DNA from 3 places in the Jeotgalicoccus sp. ATCC 8456 genome. Region 1 is predicted to be linked to each of the others. Evidence: riboswitches for the same ligand, from Rfam matches in the RefSeq annotation. Region 1 holds a riboswitch; each other region holds the start of a gene.
What was found. A riboswitch is a leader RNA that binds a small molecule or an ion and turns the genes downstream of it on or off. The one in region 1 is predicted to bind thiamine pyrophosphate.
Positions count from the first base shown of each region.

Region 2: it holds a riboswitch for thiamine pyrophosphate, as region 1 does, so the genes downstream of both, tenA (thiaminase II) here and JEM45_RS07405 (thiamine phosphate synthase) in region 1, are expected to answer to the same signal.
Region 3: it holds a riboswitch for thiamine pyrophosphate, as region 1 does, so the genes downstream of both, thiD (bifunctional hydroxymethylpyrimidine kinase/phosphomethylpyrimidine kinase) here and JEM45_RS07405 (thiamine phosphate synthase) in region 1, are expected to answer to the same signal.

Region 1 is NZ_CP066224.1:1,428,970-1,433,943, forward strand. Features, by position in the region: gene JEM45_RS07390 (HesA/MoeB/ThiF family protein) at 1-180, opposite strand, end outside; gene JEM45_RS07395 (thiazole synthase) at 180-947, opposite strand; gene thiS (sulfur carrier protein ThiS) at 949-1,149, opposite strand; gene JEM45_RS07405 (thiamine phosphate synthase) at 1,245-1,835, opposite strand; TPP riboswitch at 1,906-2,015, opposite strand; TPP riboswitch at 2,250-2,352, shown strand; partial or broken gene JEM45_RS07410 (3-oxoacyl-ACP reductase) at 2,458-3,206, shown strand; gene JEM45_RS07415 (NtaA/DmoA family FMN-dependent monooxygenase) at 3,219-4,526, shown strand.
Region 2 is NZ_CP066224.1:1,782,187-1,787,160, reverse strand. Features, by position in the region: gene JEM45_RS09260 (metallophosphoesterase) at 66-884, opposite strand; gene JEM45_RS09255 (hypothetical protein) at 1,010-1,207, opposite strand; gene tenA (thiaminase II) at 1,358-2,035, opposite strand; TPP riboswitch at 2,117-2,215, opposite strand; gene JEM45_RS09245 (hypothetical protein) at 2,418-2,939, opposite strand; tRNA gene JEM45_RS09240 (tRNA-Thr) at 3,041-3,111, opposite strand; gene JEM45_RS09235 (sugar phosphate isomerase/epimerase family protein) at 3,208-4,002, opposite strand; gene JEM45_RS09230 (ABC transporter ATP-binding protein) at 4,002-4,974, opposite strand, start outside.
Region 3 is NZ_CP066224.1:1,868,785-1,873,758, reverse strand. Features, by position in the region: gene yidC (membrane protein insertase YidC) at 1-771, opposite strand, end outside; gene thiE (thiamine phosphate synthase) at 870-1,484, opposite strand; gene thiM (hydroxyethylthiazole kinase) at 1,477-2,247, opposite strand; gene thiD (bifunctional hydroxymethylpyrimidine kinase/phosphomethylpyrimidine kinase) at 2,250-3,044, opposite strand; TPP riboswitch at 3,111-3,209, opposite strand; gene JEM45_RS09710 (ABC transporter permease) at 3,247-4,815, opposite strand; gene JEM45_RS09705 (ABC transporter ATP-binding protein) at 4,812-4,974, opposite strand, start outside.

The DNA.
Region 1 (4,974 bases):
CATTTCAACAATATCCATATCAATGATGATGAGTTTACCTGCACCCATACGCACAAGCATTTCAGAAACGTGTGTTCCAAGTGCACCGGCGCCCATCACCATTAGTGTGGCTGACATCAGATTTTTTTGACTATTCTCTCCAAATTCATTAAACTTCATTTGTCTGTCGTATCTCTCCATTAAAGAAACTCCAGTCCTTCAGCAGGACTTGAGGCCTGTGCAGAATACCTAACCGGAATACGTCCTGCATCATAACCCAGTACCCCTGCATCAATTGAAAGCTTCATCGCTTCTGCCATTTTAACCGGATCTTTGGCATTCGATACAGCGGTGTTTAATAATACCGCATCTGCACCCAGCTCCATAGCATAGCACGCATCTTTGGGTGAACCGATTCCTGCATCCACAATAACAGGGATGCTGGATTGTTCTACAATATATCTTAAATTCAATGGATTATTAATACCGCGTCCCGTACCTATAGGAGAAGCGAGCGGCATGATTGCATGAACACCAAGTCTTTCGAGTCTTTTTGCAAGCACGACATCGTTTGAAATATATGGACAGACTGTATAACCTTTGTCCAGCAGTATTTGACACGCTTCGTATGTCGCAATTGGGTCAGGCAGTAATGTCTTATCATCACCAATAATCTCAACTTTAATCATGTCACAGACACCCGCATGTCTTGCGATTTCTGCGATGCGTACAGTTTCTTCCACTGTTTTCGCCCCTGCTGTATTCGGAAATGTCGTGTATTTTCTTAAATCAATATTTGCCAGCGGGTTGGGCAGGTCTTTATCAAATAAGTTCATACGTCTGACAGCGAAAGTCAGCACTTCTGTACCTGACGCTTCAATTGCAGCGGCCTGTATTTTCTCATCTGAGAACTTTCCAGTACCTAAAAATAGCCTTGAGTTAAATTTTAAATCTCCAATTTCTAACATATTATCCGCCTCCTACAAATTCTAATAATTCAAGTCGATCATTATTTTTCACTTCTTGTTGTTTAAATACACTTTTTTTTATCAATTCCCCATTGTGTTCCACTACAATACGATTATCATCTACATCCAGGTGGTCCAGCAGGGTAGCTATGGTAATATCCGTTTCAAAATAATGGAGTTCTCCGTTAACGGTGCACTGCATATTGTTTCATCCTTTCAAGTGATAGATTTTTAAGTACTGCGACAGCTGGGAAGTGTATTAACCACTTTATAATGTCTAAGCTATGGAGCATTTGCTTACATCAAATTTAATATTTGACCTTTTTCTTTTAACCTGGTGATTTGATTGGGTGAAGCATCCATAAATGCAGAAATTGCCGAGATACCACTGAATCCTGTCGGTAATTGATTGATAGTTGTTAAATTGATACCGCCAAGTGCTATCACAGGAATATCATAAGACAGTGCATCACGTACTTCTTGATGTGTACGCGGTGGCAAAAATTTCTTTGAACTCGATTCAAATATATGGCCGTATAATACAAAGTCGAGATGATTGTCCTGTGCTTTCTTGACAGATTCAGGTGAATGAGCAGACATGCTGACTGAAATATCCGGATGTTCTTTTTTATACGTTAATGCAGTTGGATCGTTTTCTCTAAAGTGGATGGCAGTTAAACGAAAAGATTCCAGCAATTTAGTCGAAGTATGAATGATGATTTTTTCTTTAGGGAAACCTGATTGAATAAGCTGACAAAGGAAAGATGATAACTCGTTGTCGGACATGGGTGTACGAAGTAAAAGATAATCGATACAGGATGAAATCGTATTGAAATGAACAATGTCCTTGGAAATTAATATCTTAAAATGTGTAATTGCAATAAGCATTATGTCACCCCTTAATATAAAAAAGCGCTGTTTTTCTATATAGAAAAACAGCGCAAGTATGCATCAACACATATTACTTTCGCCACTTTCCTACGCCAGTATGAACTGTATCAGGTTCCCGGAATCCCAAAGTCTACACTTTAATCTCAGCCTTTTTCAAAGACACTTCCAGTGGTCTTAACTATTTAATTTTCCAATCAATAACTTCAAGTTACTCTAAAAAGTTAAATATTGCAAATAAAATTATATTTTAATTATACTGATAACTATCTTTTAACATTTACTCAATCATATAGGAACTAGATAGCAGTACAGTTACAGAATTGAATTTGAATTGTGTTTGTTCCAATTCACATAATTTGTGATTTACTTGACGTATCTTCGTAAAGTAATACAATGATGTTAAATAGAATAGATTCGCACTAGGGGCGTTTTTATAAACTGAGATGAGGGTAACCTCAGACCCTTTGAACCTGATCCAGTTAAAACTGGCGTAGGAAAGTGTTACATCGATACAGTTGTATATCTATGTCTTTGCGGGCATATAATTTACTCTCGGTACGTAACTTTCCTATGAAGGCTGCGTATTTTTTTATTCTAAAAAATTATAGGAGTGATTTATTTGACAAGGACAGTTTTAGTAACGGGAAGTGGAAGAGGACTTGGTAGCTATATCGTAAAAGCACTAAGTGAAAAAGGTTTTAATGTCATAATTAACTACAACAACAGTAAAGAAGAATCAGAGAAGTTAAAAAACGAAATTGGAGCACAAGCCATTGCGATTCAAGCGGACATTACAGACCGTGAAGCAGTTGAGCAGTTAGTTAAAAAGGAACTGAACATTTCGGACAGATTGATGTTGTTGTAAACAATGCACTCGTTAACTTTAAATTTGATCCAACCGCTCAAAAATCATTCAAAGATTTGACTTATAAAGATTACGAGCAACAGTTAGACGGGACACTAAAAGCTGCATTCAACGTATCACAAAGTGTAATACCACAGTTTTTAGAACGTAAAGACGGTGCAATTATTAGTATTGGAACTAATCTATATCAAAATCCTGTAGTACCATATCACGAGTACACCACTGCAAAAGCTGCTTTAATTGGGTTCACCAGAAACGTTGCAGCAGAACTTGGACAGTATGGTATCCGAGCAAATGTTGTTTCTGGCGGTTTACTGAAAACAACAGACGCAAGTGCAGTCACAACACCAGAAGTATTTGATTTAATCGCACAGTCCACACCATTGAGAAAAGTAACAACCCCACAAGACGTTGCTAATATGGTTGTTTATCTTTGTTCTGAGGCAGCAGATGGGGTTACAGGGCAAAACATCACGGTAGACGGCGGACTTACTATGAACTAGGCGGTATATATTATGAATAATTCTAAACAGTTAAATATAGGAATTTTATTGTATGGTGTGGGTCACCATCAGGCAGCATGGTTAGAAGACGATTCGAGTGTCAATGAATTCACGACAATTGAATATTATGAAAATCTGGCAAAAATTGCAGAACGCGGAAAATTTGATGCCGTATTTTTCGCAGATTCACAAGCCTTCCCCGCAGATAGTCCAACAGAATTACCAGCGAGTTATTTTGACCCAATGATTGCATTAACTGCTATGAGTAAAGTCACAGATAACGTTGGACTTGTTTCAACTATTTCAGGTACATTTAATAACCCATTTACCACAGCAAGACAGTTACTCACATTGCAACACATAACAAAAGGACGCATGGGATGGAATCTAGTGACATCAATGACCGACCGCGAAGCACAAAACCACAGTATACCTGAATTGCCTGAGAGAGCCGTTCGTTATAAGAAAGCGGATGAATTTGCTGAAGTCATGAATAAATTATTTGAATCGTGGTCAATTGAAAGCTACAAGCCAGATAAAGAAAATAACACAATTACTAAAAATAAGAATATTCAGCCATTCAATCACAATGGTGAAAACTTCCAAGTTAAAGGTCCGCTAACTTTACCTTTAAGAAAAGAGGGTAAGCCAGTGGCTATGCAAGCCGGGGCTTCAAAAGAAGGTGTTGCACTGGCTGCGAAATATGCTGATGCTGTCTATTCAGTTTCTTGGAATTTAAGACAAGCAAATATTTATCGTGAAAAATTAAATCAAGCCATAAAAGAAAGCCGTCGTCCAGACAACTATATCAAAGTATTTCCGGGACTAGTGACTTACGTGGGTAAAACAAGAGAAGAAGCGCAAGAAAAGAAAGCAAAATTAGACAACCTACTTCCAATTGATACTGCACTTAATCAGCTCGAATTCTTTATTCAGCAAGATACAAAATCATGGAAACTCGACGAAAAAGTACCAAAATTGCCGCCAGTCGAAGAATTCAAAGGACCTGTTGGACGTTATCAAACTGTTTTAGAAATTATAGAAGACAGAAATCCCACAGTCAGAGAACTACTCGGTTATCTCAACGCTGGAGGTGGACATTTAACACTCATTGGCACGCCTGAAGAAATTGTCGATGAATTAGAAAGATGGATGAATGAAGGTGCCGCAGATGGATTTAACTTGATGCCTCCAACACTCCCAGGAAGTCTTGAAGACTTTGTCGACTTAGTCATTCCGGAAATGCAAAAACGCGGCATTTTTAGAAGAGATTATAACGGTGAAACGTTTAGAGAAATGCTGGAACTCGATAAGTATTAAGCTGAATGATTCATAGGTACATCTCAATTTTACGTTGTGTTTTCATATTGAGGCTGGGACATAAATATCTCCAGAAAAAATAATAACTTTTGAGAACTTATGTCCCCGATCCCCAAGTACGAAGGTTATAAGGGCTGAATTGCTTATTAATATCCCGGTAAGCGAGGATGAAGTCAAAACTCACAAAAAAAACATTAACAGCTGAGACTCAGGTTTTCGCTTATATAAATCATTTTTCTGCAGACAGAGAAAATTTAATTATTCATTCCAATGTCAAAAAAGAAATCAGGGTTCAGAAAGTGAATAATTATATAATAGTATATTTATTAATAGGTATATCTTTCGGCCATTTAGAAGTTTATTTTGTTAAAAACAAACAGATGAATAAATGGATTTACCAAGCCTTATTTTGATAGCTTCTACAGCCCTATCTATACCATTTAGTGTC
Region 2 (4,974 bases), 350 kb from region 1:
ATCACTTATATTTTTTCGGACAAGTTAATAAATAAACTTAAAATAAAAAGACTCAGGAGGTCTTTTTAAATTTCTATAATTTCTAAGGCATCACGTATCTCATGAACAATATCTTTTGTCCGCCATTCTCTACGGTATCCAAGGCATGCACAAATATATTTAACGCCACCTTCAATAACTTGGTGTCGAAAGTGGATATGCCCCATAACGCTGTATTTAATATCATAGTCCCCATAAAATGTGTCAAAGTCTGACGTACCAATAAAGGCATTGTAGTAATCAAATAAGCGGTTTGGCATGGGAACTCTAAATGCTTTATGTGTTGCGACATGGGTCATTAAAATAATTTTCTTATCCTTTACCATTTCCAAATCATGTGCAGCTTTTTCTGCAAATTCTAAAGATATCTCTGGATCGCTTTTTCCCCAATCTACACGTACTAAATCTTGCCATGTTCCACCGTAATAACTCCGCTCTTCAAGACGCGCTTTGGAAAAGCGGTCACTTGCGTAAGTATAGTCGTACCAAGCGGCATTCATAACGATTGCCCAGCCGTTACCTAGATCTACAGGTTCGCCTTCTTTATAATACTTCGTGCTTTTGAAAAATTGATGAATCTCATTTGTCGTCTTATCATCTCCGGATTGATTCCAAAAATCATGGTTGCCTGGCACAAAGTAAATCACAACGCCTGTCATTTGTTCCAGTGCCTGCATGAAACGATAAGACCGCATATGATCGTTTGAAATATCGCCCGCTATCAACAACACATCGAGTGATTGACGATTCACCTCATTTGCCAAGGTTAAGGTAAAATCCTTCTGTTGAAGGTTTTCATCATTGTATCGATCAATATGCAAATCAGAAATCACACCAATTTTCATACTTCTTTTCGCTCCTATAATATGTCGAATTATATATATTATATATGATACCCTTACAAAATTTTAATAATTCGCATCAAGAAAAAAAGCCACCGGTTTTTACCAGCGGCCGATATTCAAATGTTCTATTCACCTTCGTCATCTGATTCAGTATCTTCTGACTCTGTATCTTCTGATTCTGTGCCTTCAGTCTCTGTTTCAGTTCCTTCTGTACCAGATTCTTCTGTTTCTGTACCTTCCTCTGTACCTTCTTCAGAACCGCCTCCGCATGCAGCAAGTGCCAATACGCCTACTAATGATGTAACAGTTAAGAGTTTCTTCATAATTAATTCCCTCTCCTTAAAGTAGTATAGGTTTTCAGACTGAATCGTGATGTTAGTCCTACCTTACCCCAAAGAAATTATGGAATACACATGTTTTACAGACCCTTAACAATTTAGAAAACTTATTATTATGAATAATTAATTTCCTAGTCATTTCTCTCCTTGTATAACATCCCAATTAGATTTATTTTCACACATCTCCCAAAACATATACTCGTACTTACTTGTTTTCACCACAATTTCCTCTAAGACAAGCAATTCACGCTCAGGTTTACCCTCTGCTAAACGATTCATCAGCTTCATTGCAGTATTATTTAATGCAGTAAACTCTGTGTCTGAATACATATCCACCCATTCTTTATATGGATTATCCTCATGGTCATAATTTTTCTTTAAGTGATTTCCTATAAAGTTATAAGACCATGCACAAGTCAATAAGCATGCAGCCACAACAGCTGCATCACCGCGCTGTGCGTGATTCAACATGTATGAGGTATATGCTGTATTTTCACTAGCCGCCTCAGTTTCTAATAGCGCATCCTCTGAAATTCCAAATCGTTTTGAAAAACTTCTATGAAGCTCCATCTCGCCAAACAACGTTCCATGTAACAACTCAGCAAATAAATTCATAGTATCTAAATCCGGTGCCTTCTCTGCACCAATCGCCATTAAGCGTGCATACTCAACTAAATACACATAATCCTGTTTTAACCAATGTTGAAACTTATCAATTTCAAGAGATCCATCACCCAAGCCCATCACAAAAGGATGGTCTAAATACGATTTCCAAATTCCTTCTACACGTGTCCATAATCGATCTGTAAACATATCAATTTCTCCTTTTGACTAAACAAGATAAAAACCCGAACCTTATGAGCGGTCCGAGTCCATAAATACCATGTTGCCAAAGTTTATCGACACAGACTTCCCTATCGCAGGTCCTAACCTACAGGTTCAAAGGGTCGATTGTTCATCTCTCAGCACAAAAGTGCACCCCTAGTCTTTATTATTTAATTTGTAGGTGAGCAAAAAGGCAAAACTTAACACCCAAAAGTTTTTGAGGGAAACTCCATCGAAAGAGATAATCATCACTATGATTGTCCATCAGTCGTTTGATTCGAATTCTTAAATCGTAACAGATAAATAAAACGTAAATTGTAATCCATCAAATTCTCGATTTAAAATAGGTCTCTTTCTACCAATACATGACTTATATGCTTGTTAGTGTGACGTCAATCGTTTCAGTACTGTTAAATTTATCGATTAAGATTGATTTTTTGTTAACGAGTGTTTCAAGTTCTGACAGATATTCTTTGATCTCATCTTCATTGATGATACCCTCTTCAACAATACCTACCCCAGATATAGTCTTAACACGTTCACGACCATAGCCAAAAGTAATATTGTTCTTTATATTGTTGATGATACCACGTTCAATTTTCAATGACTCTAAGGCACTAGATGCGGTTATTTCAGTGCCGTCAAGAACCACTGTAGCTGTAGAATTTTTGTGGTGAATTGCTGTTTTTAAAGTTACTAAATCATTTCTCAATTGCTTTACTTTAGCTAGTGATTCATTAACTTTAGAAAGCTTATCTGCATGATCAATTTTTTCATTGTTAACCGAAATAGGCACTCGGTACTCTGTACTGAATTTCTCATATTCATTAGCGAGTTCGGTTCTAAGATTACTTACAGTAAAAATTGCTTCTTGTAGAGTGAGTGTTGTCATCATAACCTCCAAATTTCATTCTTTATTTAACATTATCGATTAGTACAATCTTTTGCAAATAATTAAACAAAAAAACCAACTCTTGTAGAGTTGGTTGAAACAGCCGACAACGAGAATCGAACTCGTATTGCAGCCTTACCATGGCTGTGTTCTACCATTAAACTATGTCGGCATAAGTAATCAATACACTTTACTATAGTATAAATGGCAAATTATTTCTAGTCTATTTATAAGAAAATAAGAGAACACAGCATGTTGTTTAAAAGTCTTACTTAAAAGTTTTATATAAGAAGTCCAAATCTTCTTTTATTGCACTTATATCATTACCAAGATCATAGTTATATTCAAGAACTAAGTCCGCTTCTGGTGTATACATATTATACAATTTAACAAAGTCTTCAAAATCTAATGAACCATCATGAATTCTATTATGATCATCTCTCCCTTCAACATTATTATGCAAGTGATAATGCGTAATTTGCTCCTTTAAAGAAGAAATAATATTTTCAAGACTCCAGTTATTAGCATTAACGTGGCCAATATCGATAAGTAGATTATTTCCCTCTTCTTTACACATACTTATAAATTCTTCTTCATCAAATAGTACATTATTTTTAGCATAGACCCCTGCATTTTCAACGAGGATTTCAACATCAGATTCTTTACAAATGTCATCCAATTCATGAAGATTTTTTTGACTTTCAACTATTGATGAAGCTTTATTCTCATCAGTAATTTTTTTGTTATTATGATGAAAAACAAGATGCTTGATATTTAAGTCTTCACAGATTTCTAAGGTTTGTTCAATCTGGTCTATGGCATATTTATAAGCATCTGTACCTTTCTCTGCACTATGCTCCACCTTAAAATACGGACCATGCATGGACAAGGGTCTGTCTTTGATTAGCGATTTAATTTCGGCTAATTCATCTTTAAATCTTTTATCTTCAAAATTCGGGAACAGTTCAAGTCCAAAATCGAATGTATCATAATCAACTAGTAATTCTTTTAGTGGCTTAAATCCAGTAGTAATAAATGCGTTTGTACTAAGTAAAATATTCATTATAAATCCTCCATCAAATATTTATAGTTTGTTTCTGTTTCTTTATCAAAGAAGTGAACATGTTCTCGATTAACGATAACCGACACCTCGTCTTGATTAATGATTGTGTTAGACATTACAATAATTTCTGTTGCACCAATTTGAATGGTGTGAGCGACCTCTGCTCCAAAATTTTCTCTAAAAATGACTTTCCCTTTGATGTCCCCATCATCATTTTCACTAATCTTCATATTTTCCGGTCTAATACCGAGATATACTTTCTTACCTTCTAATTCTTTGCCCACTCCATTGATACTACTAATATCTATGGATTGTTCATCGAAACAGAACTGCTTATCTTTAACAAAACCATCAAGAATATTCATTGGTGGTGAACCAATGAACTGAGCTGTAAACAAGTTCCTTGGTTGATGATAGACGTTATAAGGCGTATCTACCATCTGAACTTCACCCTTATTTAAAACGACGATACGATCTCCAAGTGCCATCGCTTCAACTTGGTCATGAGTCACATAGACAAAAGTCTGTTTAAATTCTTCATGAAGCTTTAATAACTCTCTACGAGCCACTACTCTTAGTTTTGCATCTAGATTTGATAAGGGTTCATCTAGTAAAAAGTAATTTGATTGCTTCACTGTTGCTCTAGCCAAAGCCACTCTTTGCCTCTGACCCCCAGAAAGATCTTTAGGCATACGCTTTCTATACTGTTCTAATTCCAGCATTGCTAAAACTTTCTCTAAACGATTTTCTCTATCAGTTTTAGATACTCCATTACGCTTTAATGCATAGAGAATATTTTTCTCCACACTCATATGGGGATATAAGGCATAGTTTTGGAAGACCATAGCAATATTTCTTTCTCCAGATGCTAGATGTGTTACATTTCTATCTCCAAGAAATACTTCACCACTAGTGATTTTTTCAAGGCCTGCAATCATCCTTAATATAGTCGATTTACCACATCCAGAAGGG
Region 3 (4,974 bases), 440 kb from region 1:
TGCCATTTCTTCATGTACTTTCTTACGATAGAAAGTATTACCTGCCCAAGTTTGGAAGATTAGGAATAGACCACCAACTGCCCAATATAATGGTAAGGCTGAAGGAGAAATTGCTGAAATCCAGATAATCATCAACGGTGAAATAAACATAAATAGTCTCATTTGTTGACGTTGTTCTTCTGGTACAAATCTCATTGAAATCCATGCTTGAACTGCATATACAATACCTGCAATTGCAACCATGAAGTAGTCTGTTTGCGTTAAGTCCATCCATAGGAACTCTGGGTGTGCTTCAATCCCACCTTCTGAAGGGAATCTAAGTGCAAAGTATAAGGCCATAACGATTGGCATTTGAATTAATATCGGTAGACAACCCATATTTAAGGGGTTGATATCATGTTTTTTGTACAATGCCATCATTTCTTGCTGTGCCGCCATCTTCTCCTCTTGAGTCGTAGCGACCTTAACTCGTTGTTGAATTTCTTCCATCTCAGGTTTGACGATCTTCATTTTTTCTCTCATCATCATCTGATTCTTGTATGTACGCATCATGAACGGGAAGATTGCTAGACGAACAATCAATGTAATAATAATGATTGCTAAACCATAATTGTAATCTAAGTTATCTCCTAGCCAATGTAATAATGAATCCATTGGGCTAACTAATGTGTTATAGAAGAAGCCGTCTCTATTCTCTTCTTGAGAATAATCACATCCTGCAAGGAATAAGACTAAAATCATAGAAGCAGGAAATAGCCATTTTTTAATCATTTCTTCACCTCAAATAATATCTTGCATAAAAAAGATTGTACCATATATTGAAGTGTATAAAAACCAATTTCAATGTAAATGGTTAATTTTTCACAAGGTTAGGAGAGAAATTGTGTCACTGTTTGGTCAATATTAGCTGACTGAGTAATTGCAGAGATCACAGAAATCCCATCTGCACCATTCAACAAACAAGACTTAAAATTATCTACAGTAATGCCACCGATAGCCACTATCGGCAAGGTTGTCTTTTTTGAAATTTCCTTTAACCCAGATAAACCGATGGCTTGACCAGCATCATCTTTAGAACTGGTCGGGTAAACAGGCCCACATCCCAAGTAATCAACACGACTCAAATCGCTCTGTTTTAGTTCTTCTAAATTACCGACAGATAAGCCGATGATTTTATTATTTAAGAATGCTGGTAAATCTTTAGGATTGATATCAGCTTGCCCGACATGCACACCGTCAGCGTCTACAATTCTCTGAAGCTCTACATCATCATTAATTATAAAAGTGACCTTATATTTTTGACACAGGTCTTTTACTTCCATCGCAAATTGAATTAAATCTTCGCCACTTTTAATATTTTCTCCCTTTTCTCTCAACTGAAAACACGTCACTCCTGCCTTAAAGGCAGTTTCTAAATCTTTTAAAGGGTTTTTAAAGCTCGAAGATGAAGCGATGAGATATAACCTTAATACCGATCTATTCATGCACAGTCACCTTAGATTTTTGGTAGTCCGCTTCAGAGAATTTATACATTTCATCAATCAATTGAACTTGAAACATGCCTGGTCCTGACGTACTTAAAGCAGCTTGTTCTGCAGCAATGTTATATAAGCTCACTGCTTTAACAATAGCATCTTGGGTTCGGTCGACTGCTAAAAATGATGCACAAATTGCACCTAAAACACAGCCTGATCCTGTAATTTTCTCTTGGAATTCATGACCATTGTTCATAGAAATAATCGTTTCACCATTGGTATATGCATCGGTCTCACCGGTTACCAAAATTGGCACCTTTAATTTATCATAGGCAACTTTAACGATTTCTTCTGCTTTACCTTCTGCAATAGAGTCCACGCCTTTAGACTCAACATCTAAACCTGCTAAGGCCATAATTTCTCCTGTATTTCCCTTAATTAAATCGACCTTATGGTTTTCTAATATATGGTTGATGACGTTTCTTCTAAAAGTGGAAGCACCATATCCAACAGGATCTATAATCAGAGGTACTTGACTCTGATTCGCTTCTCTTGCCGCTGTTTCATAGAGTTCGATTTTATCTTCACTACAAGTTCCTATGTTGATGAGTACAGCGCCACTATGCTTAATTATGTCAGCCATCTCCTTCTTCTCGCCACTCATAATTGGTGATGCACCGAGTGCAAGTAGGCTATTTGCAGTGAATGGTTTTACTACATCATTGGTAATACATAGAACGAGTGGATTAATGCGTCTTAAGAGTTCAATCATTGTTATTCTCCTTTATATGAAAAATGATTTACCGGCCCACTACCTTGCCCGATACCAGGTGCATGTTTAATAGCATCTGTTATATACGCCTTCGCTGTTTTAAACGCATCTTCCTTAGTATTACCCTTAGCGAGCTCTGCAGTAAGTACCGCTGAAAATGTACATCCTGTACCATGTGTTTGATCTGTGTCGATTCTTTCACTGGATAGTGTCGTAATACGCTCCCCATCATACATATAGTCTGTCGCATCGCCGTCTAAGTGACCACCTTTAATAATGACACTTTTGGCCCCCATTTCATCAACGATGAATTTTAAAGCATGTTCTATATCTGATGTGTTTTCTATCTTCTGTCCTGTAATTGCCTCTGCCTCATGTAGATTTGGTGTCACAATATCAGCGAGCGGAATGAGTGTATTGATGAGCGTATCCATCGATGCTGCGGTCATCAAACGGTCCCCACTTGTTGCAATCATCACAGGATCCATGACATAAGGAATATCATATTCTCTTATGTATTTTGCAATTAAGGTCATCATATCGGCTTCAGCAATCATGCCCGTTTTCATTGCTTTTGGCACTTGATCATCAAAAACACTCTTAAGTTCCTTTTCGATAAAATCTATCGGTACGTTATAGACATCCTGAACGCCTAATGTATTTTGTGCAACAAGTGAGGTGATAACAGCCATGCCGTATACATCTCTTGATGAGAATGCCTTGATATCAGCAGGGACACCTGCCCCACCTGTTGGATCAGTTCCAGCTATTGTTAACGCAGTTGGTAAAGTCATTATTAGATTCCTCCTAAAAAATAAGCCCACTTCCTGAAAAGAAGTGGGCTTATCAAAACGAATGCTGTATTCATTTTATTCGCACTTCCCTCCGCCAGCATAACCTGGATCAGGTAAAAAGGGACAAGTTTTCACTATCTCAGCCAATTGGCGCCCCTAGTGGTAAATGTTATTTAAATGTATTGTATCACATTGTACTTTAGTGTCAAAGAAGATTCCGTTTCCTTATACATATTAAACCGATAAGCATCATCACAATACCTAGACTTGTAACAATTACAACTGCTAACTCATCTAAACCTTCTATAGGAACATCGCTCAAGTAATAAAATGGACTCAGTTTTAAGAAGTTTTCATTTAAGTCAATCAAACTTCCTAAATAATTAACCAAGAATATATATGCCAGATATATCCAGACAAATATATGAAGTCTAGCATATATACCAATGAGTAATGAAGAGACTCCTATAATAAATACCATTGCAGCACTGTAATTAATAAGTCCTTTAATGTAATCGACTTCTGTGAGCTCTAGTCCTGTCACATTAATACTAGCTAAATACATTCCAACTAAGGTCAGTAAATAACTCAGTATACCCACTAAGTTCGCGTAAAACCAGTGTATTAAATATGCCGTTGTAAGTGAAATTCTATTATTTAACGTCGCCGCGTTCATCATCTCTAAACGTCCTGATTTTTCTTCTATTAAAAATCTACCATTCACCATTAAGGCAGGTACCGTCGCAATTAGTGCAGAGATTATAAATAGTAAATTTATAAAAAACATGGTGCCATCTTGACCTTCAAATGCGGCTTTAAGCATATCATTTTGACCGATGACTTGATCAAGATCTCCAAAAATAGAACCGTAAGATAAACCAACTATAAAGAGACCCACCATCCATGACATCATCAAGACCTTACTATTGATGAAGGCTAATCTAAAGTAGCTTGAGATTTTTCTTTCCTTCGGTTTTTTATCGATATTAAAATAACCGCTTCCTAAATCACGCTTGTAAAACAATACGTAACTTAAGGCCACTAATAGAATGACGATTGAGAATGGCATGAGCCATAGTCCAGATGATTCTATACCATAGGCTTCTATACGAGACAACCAGTGATAAGGAGAGAATACAGAAAATCTTGTATCCACCACATCCGTCATTGCTCTGTACAGGTATAAAGCAAGGAGAACGGTGAGTGTCAGACCAAATGTTAGATCTGCACTTTGGAATAATTGTCCGAAAGAAAGCGTCAGTACAAAGAATGAGAGTCCAAATAAGCTCAGACCTAGTGCGTAATATAAGTTTCCAGGTAAGCTTAATCCTTCAACATTGATAAGTTGTAATCCGACAACTAGGATAAAACAGACAAGTATATTGATTATGATACCTAACATGATTTGTGAACTGATGATCGTCGATTTCTTCGTACCTGTCGTTAGAATATATTCCGTTAAACCTTCTTCCTCTGCTTTTCTCCCAATTCCGTTTGCGATTAAAATATTAAACAGACCATGGAAGATTGCCATAATTAACAACATTTGGTGCGCAAACATTACCGGTGATGTGTAATCCCCCTCTGGAATCGGTCCAATTAAGGCCACCATTGCAGGGTTATCAACGGTCATTTTCATACCTAAGCGTTCTTCTTCAGTCCCATATAGTGTGTTAAATACACTGGGTATCGACAGTGAGATACCACATAAAATCAGAAGCCATAAGAAGACCTGAAAACGCACATTACGTCCGATCAATCTAAAATATGTCATTTTGCATCCTCGTAATATCTCATGAAGATATCCTCAAGTTTTGGTGGTGTTGTTTTTAATGATTTGAGATTATAGATCTTCAAATATCTTAAAAACTGAGGAATATCATTATTATCGATGAACATATGGTAACCATCACTGTCAGATGAAAAATCATGA